DNA from 2 places in the Limnohabitans sp. Rim8 genome. Region 1 is predicted to be linked to the other one. Evidence: riboswitches for the same ligand, from Rfam matches in the RefSeq annotation. Region 1 holds a riboswitch; the other holds the start of a gene.

What was found. A riboswitch is a leader RNA that binds a small molecule or an ion and turns the genes downstream of it on or off. The one in region 1 is predicted to bind glycine.
Region 2: another riboswitch for glycine. It lies ahead of gcvT (glycine cleavage system aminomethyltransferase GcvT); the one in region 1 lies ahead of Q1M54_RS02750 (D-amino acid dehydrogenase).

The regions. Positions count from the first base shown of each region.
Region 1 is NZ_CALPTI020000003.1:50,068-57,259, forward strand. It holds gene Q1M54_RS02740 (tripartite tricarboxylate transporter substrate binding protein) at 1-249, opposite strand, end outside; gene Q1M54_RS02745 (NADH:flavin oxidoreductase) at 401-1,876, opposite strand; gene Q1M54_RS02750 (D-amino acid dehydrogenase) at 2,150-3,403, opposite strand; glycine riboswitch at 3,574-3,672, opposite strand; gene Q1M54_RS02755 (M20 aminoacylase family protein) at 3,797-4,996, opposite strand; gene Q1M54_RS02760 (tripartite tricarboxylate transporter substrate binding protein) at 5,009-5,995, opposite strand; gene Q1M54_RS02765 (LysR family transcriptional regulator) at 6,107-6,985, shown strand; gene Q1M54_RS02770 (MFS transporter) at 7,085-7,192, opposite strand, start outside.
Region 2 is NZ_CALPTI020000007.1:482-7,673, reverse strand. It holds gene gcvP (aminomethyl-transferring glycine dehydrogenase) at 1-2,823, opposite strand, end outside; gene gcvH (glycine cleavage system protein GcvH) at 2,844-3,209, opposite strand; gene gcvT (glycine cleavage system aminomethyltransferase GcvT) at 3,283-4,422, opposite strand; glycine riboswitch at 4,467-4,599, opposite strand; glycine riboswitch at 4,611-4,728, opposite strand; gene Q1M54_RS06540 (TRAP transporter large permease) at 4,738-6,015, opposite strand; gene Q1M54_RS06535 (TRAP transporter small permease) at 6,012-6,506, opposite strand; gene Q1M54_RS06530 (TRAP transporter substrate-binding protein) at 6,578-7,192, opposite strand, start outside.

The DNA of each region.
Region 1 (7,192 bases):
GGCGACGGCTTGCTGTCCTATGGTTCCGCTGGCGCCTCCGCGGTTGTCAATCACCAGTGGTTGTCCCATGCTTTGACTCATTTTGTCGGAAATGGCGCGGGCAATGATGTCGGTGGTGCTGCCAGCTGCAAATGGAACGATGACACGAATCGGTTTGTTGGGATAAGAGCCTTGTGCACTCGCAATCCATGGTGTCAATGAGGTGAGGCAAGCCAAAGACAAAAGAACTGATCGGCGAAAAATAGGCATGTTGACTCCAAATGTTGCGATGACCGTTCAAACACCTGTCATCTATCAAAACTGATAGATTGGCTTGGTGCTTTTAATTTTCTAATTTCTTTATAAGGTTCATTATTTTTGGCGTCAATTGAAATCAAGCCAGCAGCACCTAGGACATACCCTAGGACAGCTTGGCGGCTTTTTTCACTTGGGTGAGGATGGCCATTTGAGGTGACTTTTTGTAATGGGCATCCAGCGGATAGCAGCCTGACACCATGCCATTGCGCGGCGCTGTGGTGCAGTCGCTGAATGTGCGGCACAGCCGCTTGCGCTGCATGATCCGACCAGCCAACACATCCGCTGGTAACTCGGGGTAAGCCAATACCATTCGGCCTAGGCCAACAAAATCCGTCCAGCCTTGTTTGACTGCAGCTTGCGCGACGTAGGGCAGAAATTCTTGCAGGTAGGTGTAACCACTGCCAACAAAAGCCATTGCAGGAAACATTTTTTTCAAGTCTCGAACGATTTCAAGATGCCGCATGACGCCGATCAATGGGTCCTCTGGCGGCTGGTAGCCATCGGATGGTGGGTAGAGGGCTGGGCGAGTGACGTGGGGTGTGTAGTAAGGACTTCCGACTGTCACATTGACCAATGAAATGTCGAGTGATTCAAGGACTTTGAGAAACTGAACTGTTTCGTCTAAGGCGTGAAGCATCGGGTTGAGTTCGTTGACTCCAAATCCGTAGCGGTAGGGAAGAGCGTTTGCGAAATCAACGGGAATGCCAGGTCCGAGAGCGTTACTGTCAGACAGATTCGGATCTGCTTTGAAGGGCAAAAAATCAACTGCCGACAACCGCACGCCAAGCGCCAAGCCAGGCACCTCAGCTCTTATGCCTTCTGCCAGTTTTCGGATGAAACGGGTTCGGTTTTGCATCGATCCACCAAATTCACCGTCACGCGTTTTCGCAGACAAAAACTCATGCCCTAAATAGCCGTGGCAGTGCTTGAGATCGACGAATTGAAAACCACATTCCCACGCACGCTTCGCTGCTAAAACATAGTCATCGATCAGTTGGTGAATGTCACCATCAGACATGAGAACAATGTTTTCTTTCGGGCCAAAGCGGCCATCCAGCAGAGGGTGGTGGTAAAGCACCCTTGGCTCCATGAGCGTTTCAAGATTGGGTTTGCAAAAACGCCCCGAATGTGTCAACTGCAAACCAATCACCAGATCTTTATCGCTTCCCATGCTGTCGCGGTGCGCCTGCACAAGGCCCTCGCGCAGTTGCGCAATACCCGATTGGGTATGGGCGTTCATGACCAATTGTTTGGGGTTGGCGCGCCCATCGTGGCGAACAGCAACTGCTTCGCCCCCCCAAATCATTTTGGCGCCAGATCTGCCGAATAAAGTCCAGCGGCGGCGGGTGTTGTCGGAGGGGTTGCCATCGGGTTGGCCATCCCAACCTTCCATCGGGTGAATGGCATAACGGTTGCCAATTTTGAGACCGGAAACCGTCAGAGCTTGGGCCATGGCCGCGGTGTCACCCGATTCCAGATGGTCATCGCAAGGCATTTGCAAGCCCAGCCGATTCAAGTTTTCTTTGAAATTTTGCGTGTCTGACAAAGATTTGACTTTGACGAAATCTCCAAATTTCATGTGCTCTTTCGAAGAAGGGTTTTTAGAAAGTCAATCTGGAAAGGGTGCCGCCTATTTTTCCTTCAAACCATCATACCCATTTGCTTCAGTGTATCAAGCGCATTTTCAAGGGATACTTTTAAGAGTTTGAGGGTGGGGTGTAGGTAACCGATTTTGGAAAATCGAACATCTTTTCAATGCGCTCTGTGAATCATTTGGAGCCAATCGTTGGAAAAAATTCCATCGATTGGCTCGCAGCGTGGACAGCGCTCGGATTCAATTTCAAAAAACTGTTCAAACCATTTGCAAAACCTGGCTGACCTTCAATTCAGACTTCCTTGCTTGCACCTCGCTGGCCACCACGTCAGCGGTCACGGCCGACAGCGTCCAGCCCAGGTGGCCATGGCCGGTGTTGTAGAACACATTGGCTTTGCGACCAGGGCCCACGCGGGGCATCATGTTGGGCATCATGGGGCGCAGTCCGGCCCATGGCACCACCGAGCGGGTGTCAATTTTGGGGAAGCATTGCTCCACCCACTCGATCAAGGGGCGGATGCGGTCCGCTCGGATGTCGCGGTTCACGCCATTGAACTCGGCTGTGCCCGCCACGCGGAAACGGTTCAGGCCCAAACGGCTGGTCACCAATTTGGTTTCGTCGTCGAGCAAGCTCACGTTGGGCGCACCGGCCTGGCTTTTTTCATCGTTCAAGTTGACGGTGATCGAATAGCCTTTGACGGGGTAGATATTGACGCGGTCACCCAGCTGCGCCGCGAAATCTCGGCTGGCCACACCGGCGCAGACCACCATGCCATCGAAGGTGTGCACCAGGCTGCCGTCATCGCCTGCGACGGTGATGATGGCTTGCTGACCATCGCTGCTGACCGTCTTGACGTCTTGACCGTACAAAGTTTTCACACCCAGACGTTCTGCCGCTTCGGCCAGGCCGTGTGTAAATTTGTGGATGTCGCCGGTCGAATCGCTCTCGGTGAAGTAGCCGCCGTAGTAGTCACCAGCCAAGGTGGGTTCGATGGCTTTCATTTCTTCGGGCGTCACCGCTCGGCGTGGCAAGCCACCTTGGGCCAGCAATGCCGAGACGCGACCGGCGTGGTCAAAGCCCTGCTTGTCGCGGTAGATGTGCAAGATGCCTTCTTTCTTCAAGTCAAAGTCGATGCCTTCTTCTTGCGCCCATGCAAACAGATGTTGCCGAGCAGCCACGGCCAAGCGGGCTGTCTCGACGGTGTTGCGCTCGTAATGAGGCATTGCCGCGATGAACTCCGCAAACCATGACAGTTTGTGCCATGTGGGCGCAGGGTTGACCAACAAAGGTGCATCGCTTTTGAGCATCCATTGGATGCCTTTGAGGATGGTGGACCAGTGGGTCCAGACCTCGGCGTTGGAGGCGGACAATTGACCGCCGTTGGCAAACGAGGTTTCCATAGCGGCGTAGCGATGGCGCTCGAACAGGGTGACGGCAAATCCGCGTTTGGCCAGGGCGTAGGCGGTGGTAACGCCGGTGATGCCGCCACCGATGACTGCAATGGTTTTCATGACAAAAGAGCTTTCTACAACGTCAAGGATGGAAGCTTGGCGTCAGCAAGTCGCTGCCGCCAAGCGCCCCCTCTGTTCAGAACCTGAGAGATTCACGCTGCGCACAGCTGCGCGTCGCTTGCTCCTTCGGTGCACTGGCGGACGAAACGCCAGCAGCTCTTCAGAGAATTGGCATGTGACCGGTCCTTTGGCCTGAGAGTTTCCGGGGCGGTTGCTCCTTCGGCGCTGCCTGCCGCGAGCGCGGTGGCAGTCTCTCCCGATCACATGTCGACACAAGGTCGATGGTTTTCAATCATTCACGGTGTTGAGGTGTGCCTGAACCAGTGCATGCCTCACCCTTCAAAAAGAATCATGACGACATTCAAAAAAGGCCGCCACTGGTTTATCGAGCATCTATTTTTGGGGATCCATTTTTTTTAGATACTCACCCACCAAGGCCAGCCAAAATGCCGCTCCTGGTGCGATGAGTTCATCGTTGAAGTCATAGCCAGGGTTATGGACGTGACACGCACCACGAGTTCCCGGACCGCCGTTGCCGATAAAAATGTAGCTGCCAGGTACTTGCTGCAGCATGAATGCGAAGTCTTCGCTGGCTGTATAGGCAGGTCCGTTGGGCTCAACCTGATGCGTGCCAAAAACCTTGGTGGCGACCTGCGTCGCGAATTCAGTCTCATCAGGCGTATTGACCAGCACAGCATACCCTTCTCTCCAGTCGATGGCAGCTTGCACCCCGTAGCTTTCTGCCTGAAGCTTAACCAGCGCCAGAATTCTCTCTTTGAGCAGGGCTCGAATTTCTGTGTCGAGCGCTCTGATGCTCAGCTCAAGCGTGGCAGTCTGCGGAATCACGTTATTGGCGATGCCCGCGTGGATGGCCCCGACCGTCACCACGGACGTCTTCTGTGGGTCGACATTGCGTGACACGATCGTCTGGAGCGCCATGACGATCGAAGACGCGGCCACCACTGTATCTACTGCCTCATGAGGAAACGCACCATGTCCACCCCGTCCATTCACAGTGATGGTCACGTTGTCGCTGGAAGCCATCGCTGAACCTTTTCGGAACTCCAAGCGACCGGCTTCAACGCCTGGCATGTTGTGCATCGCAAATACGGCATCGCATGGAAACTGATCAAACAGACCATCGGCCATCATTTTCAGCGCACCACCAGCCCCTTCCTCGGCAGGCTGAAAAATCAGGTGAACCGTTCCATCAAATTCAAGGTCTTCAGCGATCAGCTTGGCGGCCGCTAAAAGCATGGCTGTGTGTCCATCATGGCCACAAGCGTGCATGATTCCAGGGACTTGACTTTTCCAGGGGCTAGAGCCTACCTCTGAGATTGGCAGTGCATCCATGTCCGCCCGCAGGCCAATGGACTTGCCCTGTTGACCACGGCGCAATGTTCCCACGACGCCCGTTCCACCCAAACCGGTTGTGACCTCATAACCCCAGCCATTCAACTTGTCGGCAACCAAAGAAGCGGTCTGATGCTCTTCGAAGGCCAGTTCAGGGCGCGCATGGATATCACGACGGATCTGAATAAAATCACCAACGCGCTGCACCCAAGAATGCGCGAGATAGTTGCTGTCTTGCATCCAACGCTTTCGTTATTGGGCTTGTAAGCCCATCGATTTGGCGATGGCGCGGTACCTGGCCGTGTTATCTGAATAAAGCTTGCCCAATACGGACAAAGTTTGTGGACGGGGGACGATCATGGCTTGAGCTTCCAATGCGCTCTTGATGGTTGGATCGCTGGCCACGTCACTCAAAGCTTTGTGCAAAGCCTGAACCACTGGCTCTGGCGTATCTTTGTGGACAAAGTAGCCTGCCCAGGTATCAAAGACAAAGCCCTTGAGTGCTTTGCTCTCATTCAAAGTTGGTACTTTGCTGAAAAGCGCTTGTCGCTCTGCTGATACGACAGCGGGAGCCCTGAGCTTGCCATCCTCAACCAGCTGAACCTGACCTTTGCCATAAGGCGTCATGAAAATATCGACTTGTCCACCCATCAAATCTTGTACAGCTGCAGCACCGCCTTTGTAGGGGATATGCGTCATAGGAATGCCTGTGATCGATGACATGTGCTCACCCATCAAGTGGTAGAGAGAGCCGAGACCGACGCTGGCGTATGTCAGAGGCTTACCCTCAGCAGCTGCCTTTTTAGCGTAAGCGATCAATTCATCGCCATTTGCGGCGGGGAAATCTTTGCGTGCAAGCACCACAAGAGGATTGATGCTGATCATCTGCACAAGTCGAAAATCTTCGGGCTTGTACTTGATGGCTGCATTGGCCAAAGGTGCCAAGATCAATTCATTGGGTGAACCCTGAAAGATCATGTGTCCATCGGCGGGGCTGTTCAAAACCTTTTGGCCAGCGATACCGCCACTGGCTCCACCCAGGTTTTCGACGATCACCGTCTGTCCGAGGTGTTTGGCTAAGGTGTTGTTGAGCGTGCGTGCAATGACGTCCGACACACCGCCCGCAGGATATGGAACCATCAAGGTGACGGTTTTATTGGGGAAATTCTGAGCAAATACCGCACCACACACCACCAAGGAACTGAGCACACTGGACACGACTTTGAAAGCAAATCTCATCACCCACTCCAATTCAAATGAAAAGAACATGCACCCATGCTATTGACCTCATATCATGATGTCCAATGCATTGTTGGTAATATCTATGCAATCTAAAATGCATAGATTAATATGACGCTTGTCCAATTACGCCAATTCATCGCTTTAGCCAAAGTCGGCTCCTTTGTGAAAGCTGCGGATGCCTTGCACATGACACAACCCGCCCTGAGTCGAAGCATCAAGTCATTGGAAGAGGAGTTTGGGAGGCAACTGTTTGACCGAATCGGCAAACGAATTGAGCTCAATTCATTTGGGCATGAAGTGCTGACTCGCAGTCACACACTCATGGAGTACGCGCAGCAGCTCAAAGACTGCGGTCGCAGTCTGAGTGCCGGCGACAGTGGGCGTATTCGCTTGGGCCTGAGTTCCGGGCCGGGGGCCATGCTCAGCACGCCCATCTTGGCCCACTTCGGGACACATTTTCCGAACTTTCACATCGAAATTGTCCGATCAAACACAGCAAGCTTGGCCCAAATGCTCCGAGACCGGTTGATCGATGCAGCCGTATTGGACATACGCGCATTGATACCAACGCCTGATCTCAGGGTCACGCAAATTGCTGAGATGGAGGGCGTGTTCATGTGCCGACCAGATCACCCTCTGGTGCACAAAAAAAAGCTCGTCTTTGCTGATCTCAAGACTTACCCGATAGCTTCCACGCCTTTGAGTGAAGAAGCCGCAAGAATCTTGGTGGAGAGGTATGGCGAAATCGCGCATCCGGATGTTTTGGTGAAACTGCAAAGCGATGAAATTTCACACCTCATTCAAGTCACCCAACAAACAGACACCGTCCTGCTCGCCATTCGTGCCTCGGCTCCTGACTTTGTTGAATTGCCGATTCAACCAGCCCCGCGCATCAAAGCCAGATTCGGACTGGTCACTGTGGCCAACAAAGCCGAAGCTCTTTTCCTCCCAGAAATCAGGCAGCTGATGCGAACCGTCATGCCATAGTTGATGTTCCCTTGAGCCTGCGTTGGCACTCACAATCAGCACATTCAACGCTGCCACGCATACCCAAGATGCTGCCGTTGGGGATGTGCATCCGCATGATCAGGTCTTCTCGACTTTTGGTTGAGGCTGAACTTGAAGCGGTGATCGCGCTGTCGTCGGCAAGCTCAAAGCCATCAGTGCGCCCAGCAGGTTCACGCCAGCGGCCAT
Region 2 (7,192 bases), on a different contig from region 1:
GCCGGGCAGGCGCTGGGCTTGGGCCGCACCGATTTCACGGCTGTAAGGACGGTTCCATTCGTTGCCCAGCAGGCTGTCCGCGGTGTGTGGCGCGTTTTTGAGTGGGTTGTTGTCTTGCGGCCAGTTGCCGTTTTCGATGAGGCGGATTTCTTCGCGGATGGCGATCATCGCGTCGATGAAGCGGTCGATCTCCTCCAGCGTTTCGCTCTCGGTGGGCTCGACCATCAAGGTGTTGGCCACAGGGAAGCTCAGCGTGGGCGCATGAAAGCCATAGTCCATCAGGCGCTTGGCCACGTCTTCGGCCATCACGCCGCTGGTGTCCTTCAAGCCGCGCAAATCCAAAATGCACTCGTGGGCGACACGACCGTTTTCACTGGCGTACAGGGTGGGGTAATGGTCGGCCAAGCGCTTGCTGATGTAGTTGGCCGCCAAAATTGCCGCCTCGGTCGCGTGTTTCAGGCCTTGGGCGCCCATCATGCGGCAGTACATCCAACTGATGGGCAGCACAGCGGCATTGCCCAGGGGGGCAGCACTGACTGCGCCCACCCCATTGACTGGCAAGCCGCCCGTGGCGTGGCCCGGCAAATAAGGCACCAGGTCTTCCACCACGCACACGGGGCCGACGCCGGGGCCACCACCGCCGTGAGGGATGCAGAAGGTCTTGTGCAGGTTCAGGTGGCTCACGTCGCCGCCGAACTCGCCGGGTGCGGCCACGCCCACCAGCGCGTTCATGTTCGCGCCGTCCACGTAAACGCGCCCGCCATGTTGGTGCACCAATTCGCACAAGGCTTTGACTTGCGTCTCGAACACACCGTGGGTGCTGGGGTAGGTGATCATCACCGCAGCCAGGTTGGCGCTGTGTTGCTCGCACTTGACCTGCAGGTCGTTCATGTCCACGTTACCGTTGTCGTCGCACTTGGTGACCACCACGGTCATGCCGACCATCTGGGCGCTGGCGGGGTTGGTGCCGTGCGCGCTGGAAGGGATCAGGCAAATGTTGCGGTGGCCCTGGCCTTGGGCGCGGTGGTAGGCCTGAATGACCAAGAGTCCTGCGTATTCGCCTTGCGATCCGGCATTGGGCTGCAGGCTGATGCCTTTGTAGCCAGTGGCCTGGCACAGCCAGTCGCGCAGCTGCTGGTCCAAAAGTTGGTAGCCCGCCAGTTGGTCGGCCGGGGCAAAGGGGTGGACGCCCGCGAACTCGGGCCAGGTGATGGGGATCATCTCGCTGGTGGCGTTGAGCTTCATGGTGCAGCTGCCCAGCGGGATCATGCTGCGGTCCAGCGCCAGGTCTTTGTCGGACAACTGGCGGATGTAGCGCAGCATGCCGGTCTCGCTGTGGTAGCGGTTGAACACTGGGTGCGTGAGGAAGGGGCTGGTGCGCTGCAGGGAATCGGGAATGAGCGGGGCGACGCCTTTTTCAAACTGTTCCCAGCTCGGCAGCGGCTGACCGCTGCTGGCGAATATTTCCCAAAGGCGTTGGATGTCATCGCGGGTGGTGGTTTCGTCGAGCGAGAGACCCACATATTCTTCCCACACCACCCGGATGTTCAAACCGCGCTGCACAGCCCGTTGCGCCAATTCACGCGCGCGATCTGCGCCGACTTGCAGGCTCAGGGTGTCAAAAGCGTTCTCATGGACCCGTGTGTAGCCCATCTGCTGGAGTCCGTTGGCCAAGACTGCGGTGTAGCTGGCCACGCGCTGCGCAATGCGCTTCAAGCCCTGCGGACCGTGGTAGACGGCGTACATGCTGGCCACCACGGCGGGCAACACTTGCGCGGTGCAGATGTTGCTGGTGGCTTTTTCGCGGCGAATGTGCTGTTCGCGGGTTTGCAGAGCTAGGCGGTATGCCGGGTTGCCGTGTGCGTCCACACTCACGCCCACCAAGCGGCCAGGCAGAGAGCGCTTGTATTCGTCACGGCAGGCCATGAAGGCCGCGTGCGGACCGCCCGCGCCCATGGGCATGCCAAAGCGCTGGGTGGTGCCCACCACAATGTCGGCACCGTTGGCACCGCCACCATCCCATTCGCCCGGTGGCATGAGCAGGGTCAGCGCGAGCAAATCAGCGGCCACGATGTAAGCCGCGTTCTTGGCGTGCACTTTGAGGGTGTCCCCAGTGTCTTGACCCAAGCGTCCGGTGGTCGACGGGTACTGCTCCAACACTGCAAAATAATCGTCGCCGTCCAGCAACTCGTTCCACTGCGCTTCGCTCTCGGCCAGCACCACTTCAATGCCCAGAGGCTCTGCGCGCGTGCGGATCACCTCGATGGTCTGCGGGTGGGCGTCGCCTGCGACGATGAAGCGGTTGCCCTTGGCTTTGACCGAGCGCTTGGCCAGCGTCATGGCTTCGGCCGCCGCAGTGGCTTCGTCCAGCATCGAGGCATTGGCAATCGGCATGCCCGTCAGGTCGCACACCATGGTCTGGAAGTTGACCAACGCTTCCATGCGACCTTGTGAAATTTCAGCCTGGTAGGGCGTGTAGGCGGTGTACCAAGCGGGGTTTTCCAGGATGTTGCGCAAGATGACGCCCGGCGTGTGCGTGCCGTAATAGCCTTGACCGATGTGGCTTTTGAGCAGGCGGTTTTTTTGCGCCAGGGTTTTGAGTTCGGCCAGAGCGGCTGCTTCGGTGAGGGGCGCAGGCAAGACCATGTCCTGGGCGCGGGCGATGCTGCGCGGCACGATGGATTCGATCAGCGACCGGCGCGATGCCTCACCGATCACGCTCAGCATGTGCTGTTCGTCGGCAGCGCTGATGCCAATGTGGCGGGCGATGAATTCGGATGGGTTTTCGAGTTCGCCCAAGGGCTTGAGGGTGGACATCAGCATGCGTGGCTCCGTTTAATCTTTCAAGCTGCAGAAAACGCTTTGTAAGCCGTCTCGTCCAGCAAAGCATCGGTTTGTGCCGGGTTGGACAACTTGACCTTGAAGAACCAGCCTTTGCCCAGTGGGTCGGTGTTGGCCAGTGATGGGTCGCCGCGCAGTTCTTCGTTCACTTCGGTGACTTCACCGTCCACAGGCATGTAAACATCGGCGGCGGCTTTGACCGACTCGACGACGCCCGCAACATCTTTTGCTGCAAAGGACTTGCCCACTTCGGGCAGGTCGACAAACACCACATCGCCCAGCGCATCTTGCGCATGGTGGGTGATGCCCACGACAGCGGTGTCGCCGTCAATGTGCAACCATTCGTGGTCTTCGGTGTACTTGATCATGAGGGGGCTCCTTGAGTGTTGAATTGGTGACATTTAATTGGGATCTGACCCCAATTAACGATGAAGTGAGGCTTTAACCACGGTAATAGCGGTTGGGCACGAAGGGCAGGGGGCTGATTTGCATGGGCACGGCTTTGCCGCGCACCATGGCGTTCAGACGTGTGCCCGACGCTGCATATTCTGCCTGCACATAGGCCAGCGCCACGGGCTGGTCGGCGGTGGGAGCGAGCAGGCCGCTGGTGACTTCGCCCACCTTCTGACCTGCGTCGTTGTGCAACTCGACATGCTCGCGCACCGGCACACGTTCTAGGCCGATGAGGCCCACGCGCAAGCGTTGCGCTGGGGCTGTGCCATCGAGTTGAGCCAGCACCTTGGTCGCACCCGGAAAGCCGCCCGCACGCGCACCACCGGTGCGGCGCACCTTTTGCATGGCCCAGTTCAAGCCCGCTTCGACCGGGGTGGTGGTGGTGTCGATGTCGTTGCCGTACAGGCACAGCCCGGCTTCCAAGCGCAATGAGTTGCGGGCGCCCAGGCCAACGGGCTTGACTTCGGGCTGGGCCAGCAGGCGGCGGGCAAAAGCCTCGGCAGCGTGGGCGGGCAGAGAAATTTCAAAACCGTCCTCGCCGGTGTAGCCGCTGCGCGTCACATACAGGTCTGCGCCATCCACATTAAAAGCTGCGCCGGTCATGAACACCAGCTTTTCGACACCCGGCAAGAACCGTTGCAAAGCGATCACCGCTTGCGGGCCTTGCAGGGCGAGCAAGGCGCGGTCAAATTGCGGCGTGATGGTGCAGCGGCTGCCGATCCGCTCTTGGATGTGGGCCAAATCGCCGTGCTTGCAAGCGCCGTTGACGATCACAAAAATGTCGCCACCGTTGGCCACATCGCGGTTCACGAACATCAGGTCGTCGATGATGCCGCCCTCGTCATTGAGCAACAGGCCATAGCGTTGTTTGTGCAGGCCAAGACCCATCACGTCCACCGGCATCAGGCTCTCGAAGGCGGCTGCAGCATCCGGTCCGCTCAGGCACAACTGGCCCATGTGCGAGACATCGAACAAGCCAGCCGCGCTGCGAGTGTGGTGGTGCTCAGCGACCAAGCCTGCCGGGAATTGCACGGGCATGCTGTAACCGGCAAAAGGCACCATGCGGGCGCCCAGCTCGGTGTGCAGTGCATTCAAAGGGGTGGTGAGCAAGTCGGCAGCAGCGGTCACAAAAACTCCAAGGGCAATGAAAAACCACAGCACATGCTGTAGCGCTTGCCCTCGCTGTCCGCTTTACCTGAGAGATTCGCCGGGGACATTCAGCCTAAAAGCCAAACGTTCTGCGGGTTGCTCCTTCGGTGGATGCCGTGGATCGATATCCCAGCACCTCTCTCCAGTGAGGTAACGCTTTGATGAAAAGCGTTTTGTCAGTCCTTTTGCCTGAGCGTTCAGCAGTTTTTCAAACCGCCTGCGCCTTCGGCGGTCTGACTTGTTTCATGAGGGAAGACAAGTCAGGCACTCTCCTGACAGAGGTTGATTCTAGCTTTATTTGTTGTAAATCCAGTCGCGCAAGGTCAGTGATACCTCTGGTACATAACTGATCAGCATCAGGCAGCCCAAGATGACCCCGATGAAGGGGATCAGGTCTTTGATGATCCTGTCCAGCGATATTCGTGCCACCGTACACGCGGCAAACAGGTTCACGCCAAAAGGCGGGGTGATCATGCCTAAAGCCAGGTTGACGATCATCACCATGCCGAATTGAATCGGGTCGATGCCAAAGTGGATCGCCACCGGCACCAGGATCGGGGCCAGCACGATGATGGCCGCGCTGGTCTCGATGAACATGCCGATGATGAACAAGGCCGCATTGACGCCCAGCAAGAAATATACGGGTGACTGCAGCACCTCTTGCAGCCAGGCACCAATGGCCGCGGGCACACCGGCACGGGTGATCAAAAAGGCAAACAGCCCGGCGTTGGCGATGATGAACATGATCACCGCGCTTGAAATCACCGATTTGCGCAGGATGTTGTACATGTCTTTGACACCGATTTCGCGGTAAATCAAGGTGCCGACAATGAAGGAGTAAAGCACCGCCACGGCAGCCGCTTCGGTGGGTGTGAAGACGCCGCCATAAATGCCGCCGAGCACAATCACCGGCATGAGCAAAGCCCAGCTGGCTTGCCAAGTGGCTTTGCCAAAGCTCAGGCGGCCCTCGCCGTCGTTTTTGCCCCAGCCTTTGTACTTTGCATACAGCCAGCAAAACAGCATCAGGGCAAAGCCAATCAGCAGGCCAGGCCCCACGCCCGCCACAAACAGCTCGCCGATCGAGAGTTCGGCACTCACGCCCAGCAAAATCATGGGGATAGATGGGGGAATGATCACCCCCAACTCAGCCGAGGTGGCCTGCAAGGCCGTGGCCCAGGGGCGGGGGTAACCGTGTTTGATCAGGGCGGGAATCAAGATGGCACCAATGGCAAAGGTGGTGGCCACTGAGGAGCCTGAAACCGCAGCAAAAATCATGCAAGTCAGCACGCAGGTGATGGGCAGGCCACCCTGGATGCCACCCACGATGCTCTTGGCAAACTCGACCAAGCGGCGAGAAATGCCGCCGGTCTCCATCAGGTTGCCCGCCAAAATGAAGAAGGGAATGGCGGCCAGCGGAAATTTGTTGAGAGAGTTGAACATTTCCTTGACGGAAATGAGCATGTTGGCGTTGGCAATCTGGATGCCGACAATCGCCGACAAACCAATCGAAACGGCCACTGACACTGTCAGTGCAAAGCACAACAGCATCGTGAAAAGCATGACTGAACTCATTGTGCGTTCTCCAATTCCATGCGCTGGGGATCCAGCCAAAAGCCGATGATGCCGATGATGCTGAACACAGCGCCCACTGGCAGAGCCAAGTAGGCCCAGAACATGGAAACGCCCTCAAGGCCAATCATGGACTGCACGCTGCCCCGATTGGCATAGTCCCAGCCCCACCACAAAATGATGCAGCACAGCGTCAGTGCCGAGATGGCCACCACAGCATCCAAAACCCGCCGCATGCGTTGGCCGCTCAAGCGGTACAGCAAATCCACGCTGACCATGGAGCCGGTGCGAAAAGCGGTGGGAATGCCGAGAAACACCATCCAGATCAGGCTGAAGCGGATCAACACCTCGGTCCACTCTGCCGGAGACTCCAGGATGAAGCGGGTCACGATTTGGTGAATGGCAAATGCCGAGGCCAGAGCCATCATCGCGCAGGCGACCATCATCGAGAAGGCGGTGGTCCGTTGCTCAAGGCGTAAAAATAATTGTTTCATGGGGAGTTTCTCGGCCAAATTGAAAAACGCCCGCCAGCCTGAGCCGGTCGGGCGTCATGGGCAAACTCAAATCACTTGAAATTGCGGATGCGGTCCAAGTTGGCTTTGCCGAACTGCTTTTCGAATTCAGCAATGGCTGGACCCATGGTGGCAATGAACTTGGACTTGTCCACGTTCTCGATGATGTTCATGCCTTTTTTGCGCAACTCGGCCACACCGTTGGCATCGTCTTTGTCAACACGGGCGCGGTTGGCTTTGACAGCTTCTTTGGCGGAGTCCAAAAAGATTTGCTTGTCGGCAGCGCTGAGTTTGTCAAAGCTGGCTTTGTTCATCAAGATCACAGCAGGCGAATAAACGTGACCCGTCAGCGACAAATGCTTTTGCACCTGGTCAAAGTTGGCGGCCATGATCACCGACAGGGGGTTTTCCTGGCCGTCCACAGTGCCTTGTTGCAAAGCGGTAAACACCTCTGTGAAGGCCATGGGGGTGGTCACGATGCCCAAGCTCTTGTAAGCGGTCACGTGCACGGGGTTTTCCATGGTGCGCATCTTCAGTCCCTTGAGGTCATCCGGGCCGTTGACAGCGCGTTTGCTGTTGGTCATGTGGCGCACACCGTTTTCAGCCCAGGCCAAGGCTTTGAAGCCCTTGGCTTCGAACTTGGTCAGCAGTTCTTGACCGATGGGGCC